3 regions of the Priestia sp. YIM B13552 genome follow, and region 3 is predicted to be linked to each of the others. Evidence: riboswitches for the same ligand, from Rfam matches in the RefSeq annotation. Region 3 holds a riboswitch; each other region holds the start of a gene.
What was found. Region 3 has a riboswitch for thiamine pyrophosphate ahead of ACFX40_RS04630 (acetylornithine deacetylase). Riboswitches for the same ligand answer to the same signal wherever they lie in the genome.

Region 1 (4,908 bases), on a different contig from region 3:
CATATTTTGCTGCAGACGAAAAGAGCCTTCTTTTTGAATTTCTTTCCACCATACTCTTCCTCCGAGCGTTTTATCTTTTGGAGAAGATACGCCGTTATGAGCAATGATTTCTACTACTTCTAAAGGAACGTCTCCTAAAACCGATTGAAGGATTTCACTGTCACCAAACAAACCGCATACTGCAACAGTGGTCGTCCACCCTGCTTCCGTGCGCCCTTTTTCAATTTGAACCAATGTTTTTTTGGAAATACCAATGACTTCAGCCATTCTGTCTTGTGAATAGTTTCTTTCTAAACGAATTAATCGTATTTTATCCGATACTGATTTAATTACTTTTTGTTTATTCATTTTCACAGCCCTTTCTTTCTATACACGTACATTTCTTTAGTGTAATATTACACCTAATTAAAGAAGAGTTTCAAGCGTTTCCCTTCGTCACAAGACGGGGAAATATACTGAAATGGTTTTTGTACACTAAAACAATTAAAAGGAGTTGAGAATATGTATATCATTGTATGGGCTGTGCTTGTACTATACGCCTTTCTACTAGCTCCGGGAGCAAGCGCCTCTGATGATTTACTGTTTAAAAAACTTATCACAGGAAATTTTCAACAGGTAGATCCGCTCGTGGTTATGGTATTCTCTTTTTTGGGACTTTTCCCAATATTGTTTATGGTAATGATCTGTAAAAAAGATACATACAAACTGCCTGGATGGCCATTTTCTCTTCTATCATTTGGGGTTGGAGCTTTTTCTCTTTTGTTCTATTATCATTGGAAAGGACAAAAAGTTCGAAAACATTCGCGTATTCCTTCACGTTTCATTACTATCATTTCTTCTCGTCTATGGATTGGACTATGCTTAGCGCTCACGATTGCAGGTTACGTATACGGACTATCCATAGGTTCAATAAAAGCTTATGGAGAAGCTTTTATGCAGTCACAGCTTGTTAGCGTGATGACCGCTGATTTTTTTGTTTTAATGTGGCTTTCTTACTCCGTTATGACAAAAGAAAGGATAGCATCCCGGCCTTACCTTCTTTTATGTTTCATTCCAGTTGCCGGCCCTTTTCTTATTTTGTTACTGCTTCCCCGCCAAGATGTTAGAGAAGAAAAACTTTAAATAAAAGTCTTGCGTTCCATTCATTATTCCGTTATAATCATTTCTTGTACGATGAAAGTTGATTAATTAGAAAACATTTATATATCGGCATCTTATTTACATTTGTTATACATACCTGCGCTGTGCGTATACTCATGTTGTCTTAAACCTTTGAGTGTTAAAAGGGAGCTCAAAATTTAGCTGCAGATAGCACGCCCTTCTTGGGACGCTAAACCCGGCTATGAGGGCACCCACCTAGTAGATCTGGGTATTTAAGACACTTAGGGTTACGGCAGTGCGGGCTTATTTTTTAGTTAGCTGTAGCTAGCTTTTTTATTTTTTATTTTATTAGTTTACATAATTATTTTATTGTTAACTTATATTTTTTTTAGACATGTATGTTTTATTTATCTTCGATTGAGGAACATAAAAAGTAATAAAGGAGATGGATAAAATGAATGAACAAAAAATTGCTAAAAAAGTAAACGAAGTATTAGAAGGAAATCGTGTAGGAACATTAGCTACAGTTGTAAACAACAAACCCCACTCTCGCTATATGACATTCTTTAGCGATGAAGATGGTATCGCTCTTTACACACCAACAAATATCAATACACATAAGGCAGAAGAAATCGAAGCCAATCCGAACGTGCACGTACTATTGGGCTACAGCGGCGAAGGATATGGCGATCAATACTTAGAATTATCTGGTACAGCTGTTCTTCGTACTGGTGATCAATTAAAAGGACGTATATGGAACGATCACATGAAAGAATGGTTTGACGGTCCAAATGACCCTGAGTATGTTGTTCTTGAAATTACGCCGAACGAAATTCGCTTTATGAATGAAGGCGAAGAAACTCCTCAAACTGTTCAGCTATAATAAAAAAAGCGCACAGTGTGCGCTTTTTTTATTTTCCTACCGCTTCTTTCAATTGAGCTGCTTTTTCTTTTGGAGACGCTGCTAAGCTAATCGCGGTAATAATAGAAACGCCATCTGCACCTGCTTCTACTACTTGTTTGGCATTTTCAGGCGTGATCCCGCCGATTCCTACAATTGGAAAGTCAATATTCTGGTTTCGCACTTCTTCAATTAACTTTGTACCTTGCACTGCTTTTGCGTCTTTTTTTGTAGACGTAGGAAAAACAGGTCCCATTCCTACATAATCCGCCCCGTCTTTTATCGCTTGCTGCAGCTCTTGTACATTATGAACAGAGACGCCTACAATTCCTTTTCCTATTTTCTCTCGAACAATATGAGCTTTTTCATCTTCTTGTCCAATATGAACGCCATCTGCTTGTAAGCGGATCGCTAAGTCAAGATCATCATTCACAATAAAAGGAACGCTGTGCTGCTGACAAATTTGCTGAAGTTCCTTCGCCAGCTGATATTTCGCTTCTCCTGTTAGGGCACCCTCGCCTTTTTCACGGAATTGAAACACAGTAACGCCGCCTTCAATTGCTTCTTTCAACACTGCTCTCGGATCTTTTGTACAGTTATTGCTGCCCATTATAAAATAAACTTGCAGCAGCTTTTTGATTTCTTTGTTTGTCATTTTCCGGCTCCTTTTAACGTTGATGTACTCTTGCATATGATTCAATATCCTGCCCAGATAAAAGATGAAGCTGGTTTAACAGCTCAATTTGAAAGCTTCCCGGCCCTTCTTCACCTTTTTTCGCTGCGGCGATTTCACCTGCCACTCCGTAAAAACTTAAAGCAGCAACGCTTGCCTCGACATATTCTTTTTCTACAGCAGCGAAAGCTCCTATAATTGATGTCAGCAGACATCCAGTCCCCGTCACTTTCGTAAATAACGGGTGACCGTTGTCTACTGTATACGTTTTGTTTCCATCTGTGATTACATCTTGTTTACCCGTGATAACAATCACTGTATCTAATTTGTTCGCTGCTTTCTCAGCAAGTTCAATGATGTCTCCTTGCCCTTCTAATGAATCAACGCCTTTAATGAGCCATGACTCGCCTACTACATTCGCAACTTCAGCAGCGTTACCACGAATAACTGCCATATTTAATTCTTCTACAAGCTGACGTGCTACTTCTGTACGAAACGGTGTCGCTCCGGCTCCTACAGGATCGAAAATAACCGGCACGCCATTTTCATTTGCTGATTTTCCTGCTATTCTCATCGCTTCTACTTCTTGAGCCGTCAGTGTACCCATATTTAAGACAAGCGCTCCGGCGATTCGTGCCATGTCAGCCACTTCTTCTTTCGCATAAGCCATAACAGGTGAAGCTCCTAGTGCAAGCAGTCCATTTGCTGTAAAGTTGGTTACCACAACATTCGTAATATTATGAACAAGCGGACTTATGTCTCTTACTTTCTCTAATTGAGCTGAAATTTTACTAATATCCATGTTTTTTCACTCTTTTCATTTAGTTTTAACACTGCAAAAAAGACAAAAAAGCACCTTGCATGCGCAAAGTGCTTTGGTATGTACTCACATTCCCTGCGCTGGCATTATCCAACAGGTTCAAATGGTCAACAGGCGTCCCTGTACTCTCAGCCTGCCCCGCGCAAGCTCCCATACTATTCTTGTTACGTTTAAAGTTTACTATTAACCTTTTTTATTTGCAACCATTTCACTGTTTTGCCGATAAAATAAAGCTTCTCTATAGGCTGAGTGGCGCTTTAAACCTTACACCATTCCTAAAAGAATAATCAAAAGACCTCCAGTAAGCTACTGGAGGTCTTCTATTCCCTAAGAATTCTATCATTTTTCCTTATGGTTATTTCTCTTGAACCGCTTGATTTCTCACAGCTGTTTTTCTGTCCTTCCCTGCTCTTAAAGATAAAAGAAAACAAAGAAGCAGTACAAGTGCAGCTGATACGTACGGATAATTAATGTTTATATCAAAGAGAAAGCCTGCTACAACGGGGCCAATAATATTTCCAAGACTTGTATAAGCAGAATTTAGTCCGGCTACATATCCTTGGTCGTCTTGTGCCATCATCGACATTTGCGTGCTGATTGCCGGACGTAAAATATCTGTTGCTAAAAAAACGATAAATGTCACAACAATAATAAGCCAGTACGTGTGCACAAATAGCGTAAGTAAAATAAAAAGTCCCGTCATCATCAAGCAAAACGAAATCACTCTTTTTTCACCAAATTTATTTAAAATCCACCCAAAAATCGTAACCTGCACTACAGCCCCCGCAATAGAGCCAAACGTAATAACAAACGCAATATCTTTTGGCGTAAAGCTAAATTTATGATCAACAAATAGTGAAAAAATCGTTTCATAATTGGATAATCCAAACGATGTCACAAAAACAATAATTAAACTTAAAAAATAAGGTTCTTTATAAGAATTCATAAGCTGCAGTAGCAGCCGCTCTTCTTTTGGATTCTCATTGTTTGAAACAGTATGATTTTGTACAGGACGAGACTCTGGCAAAACAAGAAGCGTAATCACTGCAGCCAAGCCTCCTGCTACTGCGGCCATATAAAATGGTACACGCATGCCGTATTCAGCTAAAAAGCCGCCGATACCGGGTCCAATAATAAATCCTGTTGTAATCGCCGCCGTCACATAGCCCATTCCTTTAGCGCGTTCTTTAGCAGACGTCACGTCCGCTGTATAGGCCATAACAGCAGGCATAATGAGCGCGGCCCCAACCCCGCCTAACATTCTCGATACAAATAATAAAAGAGGTGTACTCACTGAACCAAAGAACCATTCAGACAAGGCAAAAACAATCATTCCCGCTACAATAATTTTCTTTCTCCCTAACGAATCTGATAACCGACCCGCTAAAGGTGAAAACAAAAATTGAGTCAGTG
Region 2 (4,908 bases), on a different contig from region 3:
GCACATACGTTATTTCCATTTTAAAATAAAGATGAAAGAAGATGATGCTTATGCTACGTTCCCGGCCAGTGCTGCTGCTTATTGATGTACAAGAAGGATTTTATTCACCACAGTGGGGGGAAAGAAACAATCTAGATGCAGAAAAACATATGCTGACGCTACTGCAAGCATGGAGGCGCCAAGACTATCCTGTTATTCACGTACAACATGCATCAGAAAATCCAGATTCTCCTTTACACCCCAGTTCGAAGGGGTTTCAGTTCAAAGAAGGGTTTGGTCCACAAGAAGACGAATACTTAATTCGCAAACACGTGAACAGCTGTTTCATTGGAACAGAGCTAGACAGTTATTTAAAAGCAAATGGTTATGATACGCTTATCTTAATAGGACTAACTACTAATCACTGCGTCTCCACGACTGCCCGCATGGCTGGAAATCTAGGGTACAGAACGTACGTTGTAAACGATGCAACAGCTTGCTTTGATGGTATGTCCTACGATGGAAAAACAAGGCTTCCTGCAGAAGATGTACATACATTCGCACTGTCTTCTTTGCATGAGGAGTTTGCGACGGTCGTTTCTACAAAAGAGACACTTCAAGTTCTTCAAACCTTTCAATATGCTCAAAATCACAACTGATGTGCATGTGCACATCGGTTTTTTATGTAGATTATGTTTATTAAAAGAAGTAAAATAAAGATAATTCTATACTATAAGGAGTTTGTACATATGATCATTCGTTATGCTAAAGAAGAAGATTTACCTATGCTTGTTGAAATTTATAACCAGTCTGTTCAAACAAGTGCTGCTACTTTTGACTTAACGCCTGTAACAGTAGAGCATAGAAGGAGCTGGTTTAATAATCATATTAGCAATGAACTTTTTCCGCTTATTGTCGCAGAAAAAGATGGGGTAGTAGCGGGCTATGCTTCGCTTTCTTCTTATCGAGATAAAGAGGCGTACATTCAAACGGTAGAGCTATCGATTTATATTGATAAAAACCAGCAGGGGCATGGCATTGGAAAAAAGCTTATGAAGCGAATTTTGGAATTAGCTAAAGAACTCAACCATCACGTTGTTATTTCAGGGATTACAAAAGGGAATGATATCAGTATCAAAATGCATGAGCAATTTAATTTTACATTTTGCGGAGAATTTAAAGAAGTAGGCTGGAAATTTAATCAGTGGCAAGATGTTCTTTTTTATCAGCTTATTTTATAAGATGTATGACACCTTTACACATTGTAACGTTTTAGTTTCATGTGTAAAGGTTATTAAAATAATAAGTCGTTTTATTATTTTAATACGAAAGGTGTTAGCTATCATGAATACACATTTTCAATATCAGTATCTAAGAGCTATTCCAAAAAGATGGTCAAAAAAAGAACTGCATATCCAGCTGAATAGAATCAAACACAACTCTGAACTATCTACTATAGCAGCAGATCCGCTTTTTTATCTGTTAGAATGTACCCATTCAGGCCTTCAAACTCAACAAGAAATCATAGACTACATCCAAAGCATTCCTACTCATCAACTTCCATCTTTTGTAACCCATTTAAGCAGGTTAATTCAGCATATTTATTATATAGAAGCTGCTGATTACTGTAATCGCCCCCTCAAAGGTTATATGCTTGTTATGAAAAATCAGCCCGCCTATATATCTCTTCATTTTGCTGATCAGATCACATAAAAAAGCTCTCTATTCAAAAGAATAGAGAGCTTTTTTATTCGTATTTTTTTACTGTTACTTGGCATTCTTTTAACGGAATAAGTTTTGACTTTTTCGTCCATTTGTATCCTAACCAAACAATTAAGAATAAAGGAAGTCCGATATAAGAAACAAGTACACCGTACCAGTCAATCGAATCACCCGTAAACGCCGAATAGTTTTGACCTAAAATGACAACAGCACATAAAATAAAGGCAAAGATAGGACCAAACGGGAAAAGTTTTGCATGATATGGAAGTTCACTCAAATCATGACCTTGAGCAACAAATGCTCTTCTAAAACGATAGTGGCTGATGGCAATTCCTAACCAAGCAATAAAACCAGACATACCAGAAGCGTTAAGTAACCACGTGTATACCGCACCGTCTCCAAAAAATGAAGCACCAAATGCAAGTGTACCGACAAGTGCCGTTGCGATTAAAGCATTAACCGGAACGCCTCGTTTATTTACTTTTGCTAAGAACCTCGGTGCTTTTCCATCTTTCGCTAAGTTCCAAAGCATACGCGTAGAAGCATACATACCTGAGTTACCAGCAGATAAAACGGCTGTTAAAATAACGGCATTGATAGCTGATGCTGCAAACGCCAGACCTGCTCGTTCGAATATTAAAGTAAATGGACTTACCCGCACATCATCACTTGCTAATGAATCCGCTGTGTATGGAATAAGCATCCCGATAACAAAAATAGCTAAAATATAAAATAACAAGATGCGCCAGAAGACTTGTTTAACTGCGCGAGGAACCGTTTTTTCCGGATCTTCACTTTCTCCAGCTGCGACTCCAAGCAACTCTGTTCCTTGGAATGAAAAACCAGCAGCCATAAAAATACCTAAGACAGTAAAGAATCCACCGTGAATGGGTCCATCACCAAGCGTGAAGTTTTTAAAACCTGGTGCTTCATTGTTAAAGATACCAAAAATCATCATAATACCAATAACTAAAAAGATGATAACCGTTACTACTTTAATTAACGAAAACCAAAATTCAGATTCACCAAATCCTTTTACAGAAAGGTAGTTAAGCCCAAACATAATTAATAAAAACAGGGCACTCCATAAAATAGAAGAAGAGTTTGGGAACCAAAATTTCATAATAAGGGCTCCAGCCGATAATTCAGCTGCAATCGTAATAGCCCAGTTATACCAATAGTTCCAGCCGAGAGCGAAACCAAAGGATGGATCTACAAACCGAGACGCATACGTACTAAACGAACCGGCTTCAGGCATATAAGCTGCGAGCTCCGCTAGGCTGGTCATCAAAAAGTAAACCATGACACCAATGATAGCGTAAGCTAAAAGCGCTCCCCCAGGTCCTGCTGTGTGAATTGCTCCACCACTTGCTAGGAATAAGCCGGTTCCGATGGCTCCTCCTAATGAAATCATCGTTAAGTGGCGAGATTTCAACCCACGTTTTAATTCTTGCTGCTCTTGCATAGATAAATACTCCTTTCGAATGTACGGAAAGAGACGGGATAACATAAAAAAAGCCCGCAGTATATGTGCGCGCTTTTAAATCTGAAAACCGCGTCAACCTTCCGTGAAGATAGCTCTTCACATCACTCGCATGATGTGACAGTTCTGTTCCTGTTCGGAGACAGCCCCAGCTTAAATCAACCGAGAAGTGATCTAAACTTCGGCAATTTTTCCTTTCAAGCAACATCCTCAATGTTCTCTGCATTTCCGTTGCTTTACTATTAAAAACTGCGACCTCTACCTCATCGATTAGGATGAGGGTTTTTTATATTCATTTGACATAAAAGAAGTATACCAAATACTAAAACGATTGTCATTATAAAAAATAGATTCAGAAAATAGAAACATCTTTGAAATCTCTCGAATCTATTTTGTTACATATGATATAATGGATGTTGTCATAATACTACATAAATATCCGAACGTACCACAGGGGGAGCCGCCGTGCTGAGAGTGAACAAATTGTTCAGACCCTTCGAACCTGTTAGTTAACGCTAGCGTAGGAATGTGGGAATAGTAGCATATATTTGCTTACTCCTGTGTAAACCGTTTGATATGAATGATTCAAAAACAGGAGTGAGAAACGTGAATAAAGCATTACCTTTACAGGCTAAAATTGAAATAGCTATTTTTGCAGCATTGGCACTTCTACTTGATCTTTTGCCTTCCATTAAGATTGCAACAGCTGTGAGTATTTCGTTCTCCATGGTGCCCATTTTTATTATGTGCTTTCGCTGGGGAGTAAAAGGCGGGGCTCTATCTGGTCTATTATGGGGGCTTTTACAGTTGGCAACAGGAACGGCTTATATTTTAACAGCGCTGCAAACGTTTATTGAATATATTGTGGCTTTTGCTTTTATAGGTTTTGGAGGTATTTTTTCGCAATCTATTAAAACAAATTTAGCTAACAATAACAGATCAAAAGCTTTTGTTTTGATTGTTTTATCCCTTATTATCGGCAGCTTCGCACGGTATTTCTGGCACTTTATTGCGGGTATTATTTTCTGGGGATCATATGCGCCAAAGGGCATGTCCGCTCTATGGTATTCTTTTTCAATGAACGGGATTTCAATGGTAGGATCACTAATAGCCTGCTTAATCATTCTTTCACTATTGATTCCATCGGCATCAAGAATGATTATAACTAAATCACACTCATCATAAGCAAAAAGACTAAATCTACCAAGATTTAGTCTTTTTTGTCATTTGTCACCTTTGTTTACACAAAAGTGTGTCAGGTTTGATAACATAGTTAGTGAAATATTCAAAAAACTGTTTTATGATAATCACCATATTCAAACGAGATAAGGGATTGATAGCATGCTACAGAAATGGATCACGAGCATAGGTTTAGATATTGGAACAAGTACAACAAAACTGATTGTAAGCAAGCTGTTAATAGCAAATCAACAAAATCAGTTTACGCTGCCAGGCTGTCAAATTATTGATCGTCGCGTAACGTATGCAAGTTCTATCTATACCACTCCTATGCTAAACGATGTTGAAATCGATGTTCAACGATTAACGGTACTACTAGAACAAGAGTATAAGAATGCAGGAATCTCCTTAGATCAAGTGGAGGCAGGTGCTGTGATCATCACAGGAGAAACGGCCAGAAAGAAAAATGCAGAAAGTATCGTTCACTATCTAGCCGAACATGCTGGGGATTTTGTTGTTGCAACAGCCGGCGCTGACTTAGAAGG
Region 3 (4,908 bases):
CTTTTAACTCTTTATTGGTCGAACGAAGCCCGTCAAATGTGCTAACCGTAATAGGAAAAAAAGTAATTAATACAGTCACAATCACTTTGCTCCAAATGGAGTAGCCAAACCACAGAACAAATACAGGAGCTATGGCAATGGTGGGAATCATTTGCGACGCAATAATAAGCGGATAGAAAGCACGCTCAATAAGCGGACTCCAATTCATCCATACAGCCAGCATAACTCCCAGGACCACTGATATAACCAGCCCAATTACAACAATAGATAGCGTAGCTGGTAAATGCTTAAACAATAAATCCATTCGCAGCTCCCAAAGCTTCGTTAAAATACCGGTGGGCGTTGGTAAAATAAACGGATAGTTTACAATGCGTGCTCCAATTTCCCAAGCAGCCAGCAAAATGACGACTAAAATAACTGAAGCCCCGTATTTTTTCATGTGTTCACCTTCGATCTTAGCTGTTCAATTAAATAATCTTTCACATCAAGCACACGCTGTTGATTCAAATCTTTTTGCGTTCGAGGCCTGCTAAGCGGTACTTTAATCTCTTCAAGATGACTTACCGGCTTGTCTGAAAAGATAAAAATACGATCTGATAAAAACAGGGCTTCGTTTACGTCATGAGTGATAAATAAGATGCTATGTTTACGCTTTTGCCATTGTTCAAGCAGCCATTCCTGCATTGATAAACGCGTAATGGCATCAAGCGCACTAAAAGGCTCATCTAAAAGCAGTACGTTAGAACCGCTTAATACCGTTCGCAGAAAAGAAACACGCTGCTTCATCCCTCCGGATAAATCACTTGGAAAACGATTTTCATACCCTTTTAAACCAAACTCTTCGAGCAGCTGAGATACTTGCCTATGAGCACTTGCTTTTGACACATTGTGAAGCTCAAGCGGCAGAGCTGCATTGTCTAAAATCGTGCGCCACGGAAGAAGCAAATCTTGCTGCGGCATGTAGCCTACTTTTCCAAGCCGTTTTTCATAAGACTGTCCGTTAATCACGATATCGCCTTCACTCTGCTGTTCAAGACCTGTAATGAGACGAAACAACGTACTTTTCCCAGAACCGCTCGCTCCAACGATACTGACAAACTCGCCTTCTTTTACGTCTAAGTTTAATGATGTTAAAATCGGTTGATCACCGTTTTTGTACGTAAAACTGACGTTTTGAAAAGATAACACAGACTTATTCATGAATTGGCCACATCGCTTCGTTATAAGCCATATCCCAGAACATATACTCAAAACGCGTTGTATTCAAGAAAATTTCTTCGAGCTTTTCTAACTCCGCTTCTGATTTGTCTTCAGTAAGTGAGTCGAATAAATTAATACACCATGTCGCTAGTTCTCCAAATTCTTCTGAGCTGTACATTTCAATCCACTCACGATAAAATTCATTGTTAGCTCCAGGCTTTTCACTGAGTTCTTTTCCTATTTCCCAATAGCTCCACATACAAGGCAAAAGAGCCGCCATTAATTCAGCTAATGTGCCGCTTTGACCAACGTGCAGCATATAGTGTGTGTATGCAAGCGTTGTAGGAGATGGCTGCGCTTTTTCTAATTCTTTTTCGCTGATTTCAAATTTCTTGGCATACTCACGGTGCAGGCTCATTTCTTCGTTTAATGTAGAATCCAAAAGTGCAGCAAATTTCCCCATCGTTTGAACATCGGTAGCTTTCATGGCTCCAATCGCAAATAATTTTGCATAATCAATTAGGTAAAGGTAATCTTGAATCATGTAAAAGCGAAACTTCTCCTTTTCAAGCGTTCCGTCTCCCATTCCCTGTACAAAGGGATGATTATGATTTTGACGCCAAATAGGCTGCAGCTTTTCGTATAATCGTTCACTAAATTTCATGATGATCACTCCTTATGCGTATGCAGCCACGTATAAATGAACTGCAACATCACTTTTGTATATTGAACAAGCTGATTTATATCTAATTGTTCGTTCACAGCATGTGCATTTGCTAAATTTCCCGGACCATAAATAGCGGCCGGAATCCCCGCATCAGCTAGCCATCCCCCGTCTGTTACGCTAGTTGACACATCGATTGGGGGCTTTTTCCCTTCAATTTGTTCATGAGTACGTGCAAGCAGCTGTACTCCAGCATGATTTTCATCAATTTCTAATGACGGGAAGATTTCTCCTCTGTCTTCAATCATTGATGTGCCTCCCCATTCAAAGGTTGGCAGGTTATCTTTTAACCATGGATCTGCTTTTGCAATAGCTAAAATGTATTCTTCCACTTCTTTTGATACTTGGTCGTATGATTCATTGGGATAATAGTGAACGGTGACCCACAGCCTGCATTCATCTGCAATAAAAGCAGCATGTCTTCCCCCTTCGATTACTGCTGGATTAATCGTATTTGTTCCCGGCAAAAATCCTGGATAGCTTTTTGTAACAGCCCAGTGGCGCTCCAATTCTTGCAGCCCTCCGATCACTTTTGCCATCTTCTCAATAGCACTCGCAGCTAACAGACCTCCTCCAGCATGAATCATACTTCGGCGTGTACCGTCATGATAGGTTTTACTGCTTTTTATCGTAATCCATCCCGTGATCACTCCGCCTTGACCTTGAATATGTAAATCACTCGTATCAGCAACAAGCGCAAAGTCAGCTGTATATCCTTTCTGACAGCATTGCAGCGTACCTGCCTCTCCCACTTCTTCTCCTACAACGGATTCAAAAATCAAGTCTCCCGGCAGTTCGATTCCTGCTTCTGTTAAAAGCTGGACTGCAAATAATGCTCCTGCCAAGCCGCCTTTCATATCAGCAACTCCGCGTCCGATTATCATGTTGTCTTTTACCACAGCTTCAAACGGATTTGTCTCCCACTTTTCATTTTCTTGTACCTCAGCTACATCCATATGCCCGTTAATAATTAAGCTTTGATAGTCAGCTGATTTTTTCCCTTTTAACGTGCCCACTACAATAGGATCGTTGCAATATAAATCCCACATATCGATGGAAAAACCGCAGTTTTTAAGGAAATCCGCTACGTAGCGCTGCGCTTCATGAGAATTTCGTGCAGGAGGCGCTGGCGTTTTATATGCAACAAGCGTTTTTACTAACTGGATTAGCTCCCCTTTGCGCTCCTCTACCTGTTTGACAAGCAAATCAATTGTTTCTTCCATGTATGACACCTTCCTTTACGCATAAAAAAACACTTCTTTCGCAGGAAAGAAGTGTTTTTGTTTATATACAAAAAATTATTATAACGAGTTCGTAAGGAAATACCATACAAAACATCCATTACAATACCTCTTTCCTACGCTAGTATTACCTAGTTCAGGTTATAAGGGTTAAGACTTCTCGTCTCTCTCAGCTTAGAAAGCACCCCTAGTGGCGTTGTATCTCTATAAAATTAAACGATTATCATATGTTTACCTGTAATAGTTTTATCATAGTAAAGCGTTTTATTCAATAGAAAGGTTCATGATTCAGCAATGAAAATAGTTTCCTTTTTAGTAAAATAAAAAGCACACACTTTTTTTAAGCAGTGTGTGCTCTTTACTTTTATAAGCTTACTAGTTAGCTATCGGCTTCTTTAAAAATACACCGTTTTTCCATTCAGACAGGAATAAGCTCAAGTTTTTGCCCCGGTTTCACTAACGAAAGCAGCTCATGATCTTCTTCTATCACATACCCAATCACGTTCACATTCGCATTTGCAGGCAAATTCGTTTTAGCTATTTGAACCTCTCCTCTATAACGTCCGTAGCCATCATTGTCCATTGTAATTGCTCCGATTCTGCGCTCGACTGTATGAAATGGCGGCACTGGTTTTACAGATCGTGTATCAACTAAACGCAGAGCGTCTCTTGATACATCTGGACGCACGCTGTACGTTCCCTCTATATGAGGTGAACGAATGCGCAGCGGAATAATGCTGCTTTCTTGATATTGAACCAAACGCTTTAATAAACTTGAACCGGCGCATGGATCTCCAATATAAACCTCCGCTACTCCGCAGCCGTATAAATCTACTGCAGAGGTAAAAGGGCATCTATTACGGTCTTTTTCTCTAGTAGGAAGACCTTGATAAATAGGGCCTCTCTTTTCGCCTTCCCCGGGAATATAAGCGCAGACTGGGATACGAAGTTCATTAAATAAATCTGTCTGCTGTTGAAAAAACGTTTCTTCAAGCCCTGTTTCAGGTCGAGGATAAAAATTATGCCATGCAAGCAGCTGATGATGATGAAGACCTGCACATAAGAGTGCTTCAATTTCTTGTTTGGATAACGTACTTGCATTAACAGCAATATAAAATTCATTCGCAAGCGAAAGAGTTTCTGCTGTGCTAAACCCATCGTCTAGTCTAATACCAGATACGCCAAGTGAAGATAGCGACATAAGGCTTTCAGTACCTAAATGAATCGGCGTATGCTTGGATACGTCTGCATACACGCTTATTCCACAATCTCTAGCCACATGAAGCAGTTCTTTTGCCCGTTCAGCCAAATCCCCTTTTTCCTCTGGAATATGAAGCGAAGTGAATGCACGTGTGACACCGCACTCACTTGCTTCTATTAATCTTTTTTTAGCATCACTATCATTTAAATAAAACGAAATGCCAATCATTCAAACTCTCTCGCCATTTCATCGTTGAATCCAAAGAAATACGTACAAACAAAGCCGGCTGCGTAAGCAACAACTAACCCGAGTAAATAAAGAAGAATTTGATGCGCATGAACTAAAAACGTAAGCGGCAAACCTGAGACTCCCACTGCTACAGTCGCAATATGAAAGTGCGCCTGAAACGCTCCGCCGATTCCAGCTCCAAGACAAGCGGTTAAAAAGGGGCGTCCTAAAGGAAGTGTGACTCCAAAAATAAGCGGCTCTCCAATTCCAAGCAGCCCTGAAGGAAGAGCGCCTCCAATTGCTCGCTTTAAACG

Region 1: it holds a riboswitch for thiamine pyrophosphate, as region 3 does, so the genes downstream of both, thiM (hydroxyethylthiazole kinase) here and ACFX40_RS04630 (acetylornithine deacetylase) in region 3, are expected to answer to the same signal.
Region 2: it holds a riboswitch for thiamine pyrophosphate, as region 3 does, so the genes downstream of both, thiT (energy-coupled thiamine transporter ThiT) here and ACFX40_RS04630 (acetylornithine deacetylase) in region 3, are expected to answer to the same signal.

The regions. Positions count from the first base shown of each region.
Region 1 covers NZ_JBHZOU010000003.1:655,820-660,727, forward strand. Annotated here, with positions in the region: gene ACFX40_RS15450 (helix-turn-helix transcriptional regulator) at 1-348, opposite strand, end outside; gene ACFX40_RS15455 (hypothetical protein) at 502-1,122, shown strand; RNA gene ssrS (6S RNA) at 1,232-1,409, shown strand; gene ACFX40_RS15465 (pyridoxamine 5'-phosphate oxidase family protein) at 1,556-1,984, shown strand; gene thiE (thiamine phosphate synthase) at 2,013-2,657, opposite strand; gene thiM (hydroxyethylthiazole kinase) at 2,671-3,477, opposite strand; TPP riboswitch at 3,551-3,659, opposite strand; gene ACFX40_RS15480 (MFS transporter) at 3,851-4,908, opposite strand, start outside.
Region 2 covers NZ_JBHZOU010000003.1:259,127-264,034, forward strand. Annotated here, with positions in the region: gene ACFX40_RS13470 (cupin domain-containing protein) at 1-29, shown strand, start outside; gene ACFX40_RS13475 (cysteine hydrolase family protein) at 51-638, shown strand; gene ACFX40_RS13480 (GNAT family N-acetyltransferase) at 729-1,220, shown strand; gene ACFX40_RS13485 (hypothetical protein) at 1,324-1,692, shown strand; gene ACFX40_RS13490 (amino acid permease) at 1,727-3,166, opposite strand; lysine riboswitch at 3,269-3,453, opposite strand; TPP riboswitch at 3,628-3,728, shown strand; gene thiT (energy-coupled thiamine transporter ThiT) at 3,761-4,369, shown strand; gene ACFX40_RS13500 (ethanolamine ammonia-lyase reactivating factor EutA) at 4,526-4,908, shown strand, end outside.
Region 3 covers NZ_JBHZOU010000001.1:941,019-945,926, forward strand. Annotated here, with positions in the region: gene ACFX40_RS04615 (ABC transporter permease) at 1-439, opposite strand, end outside; gene ACFX40_RS04620 (ABC transporter ATP-binding protein) at 436-1,200, opposite strand; gene tenA (thiaminase II) at 1,193-1,864, opposite strand; gene ACFX40_RS04630 (acetylornithine deacetylase) at 1,870-3,147, opposite strand; TPP riboswitch at 3,262-3,364, opposite strand; gene ACFX40_RS04635 (MupG family TIM beta-alpha barrel fold protein) at 3,584-4,594, opposite strand; gene ACFX40_RS04640 (PTS transporter subunit EIIC) at 4,591-4,908, opposite strand, start outside.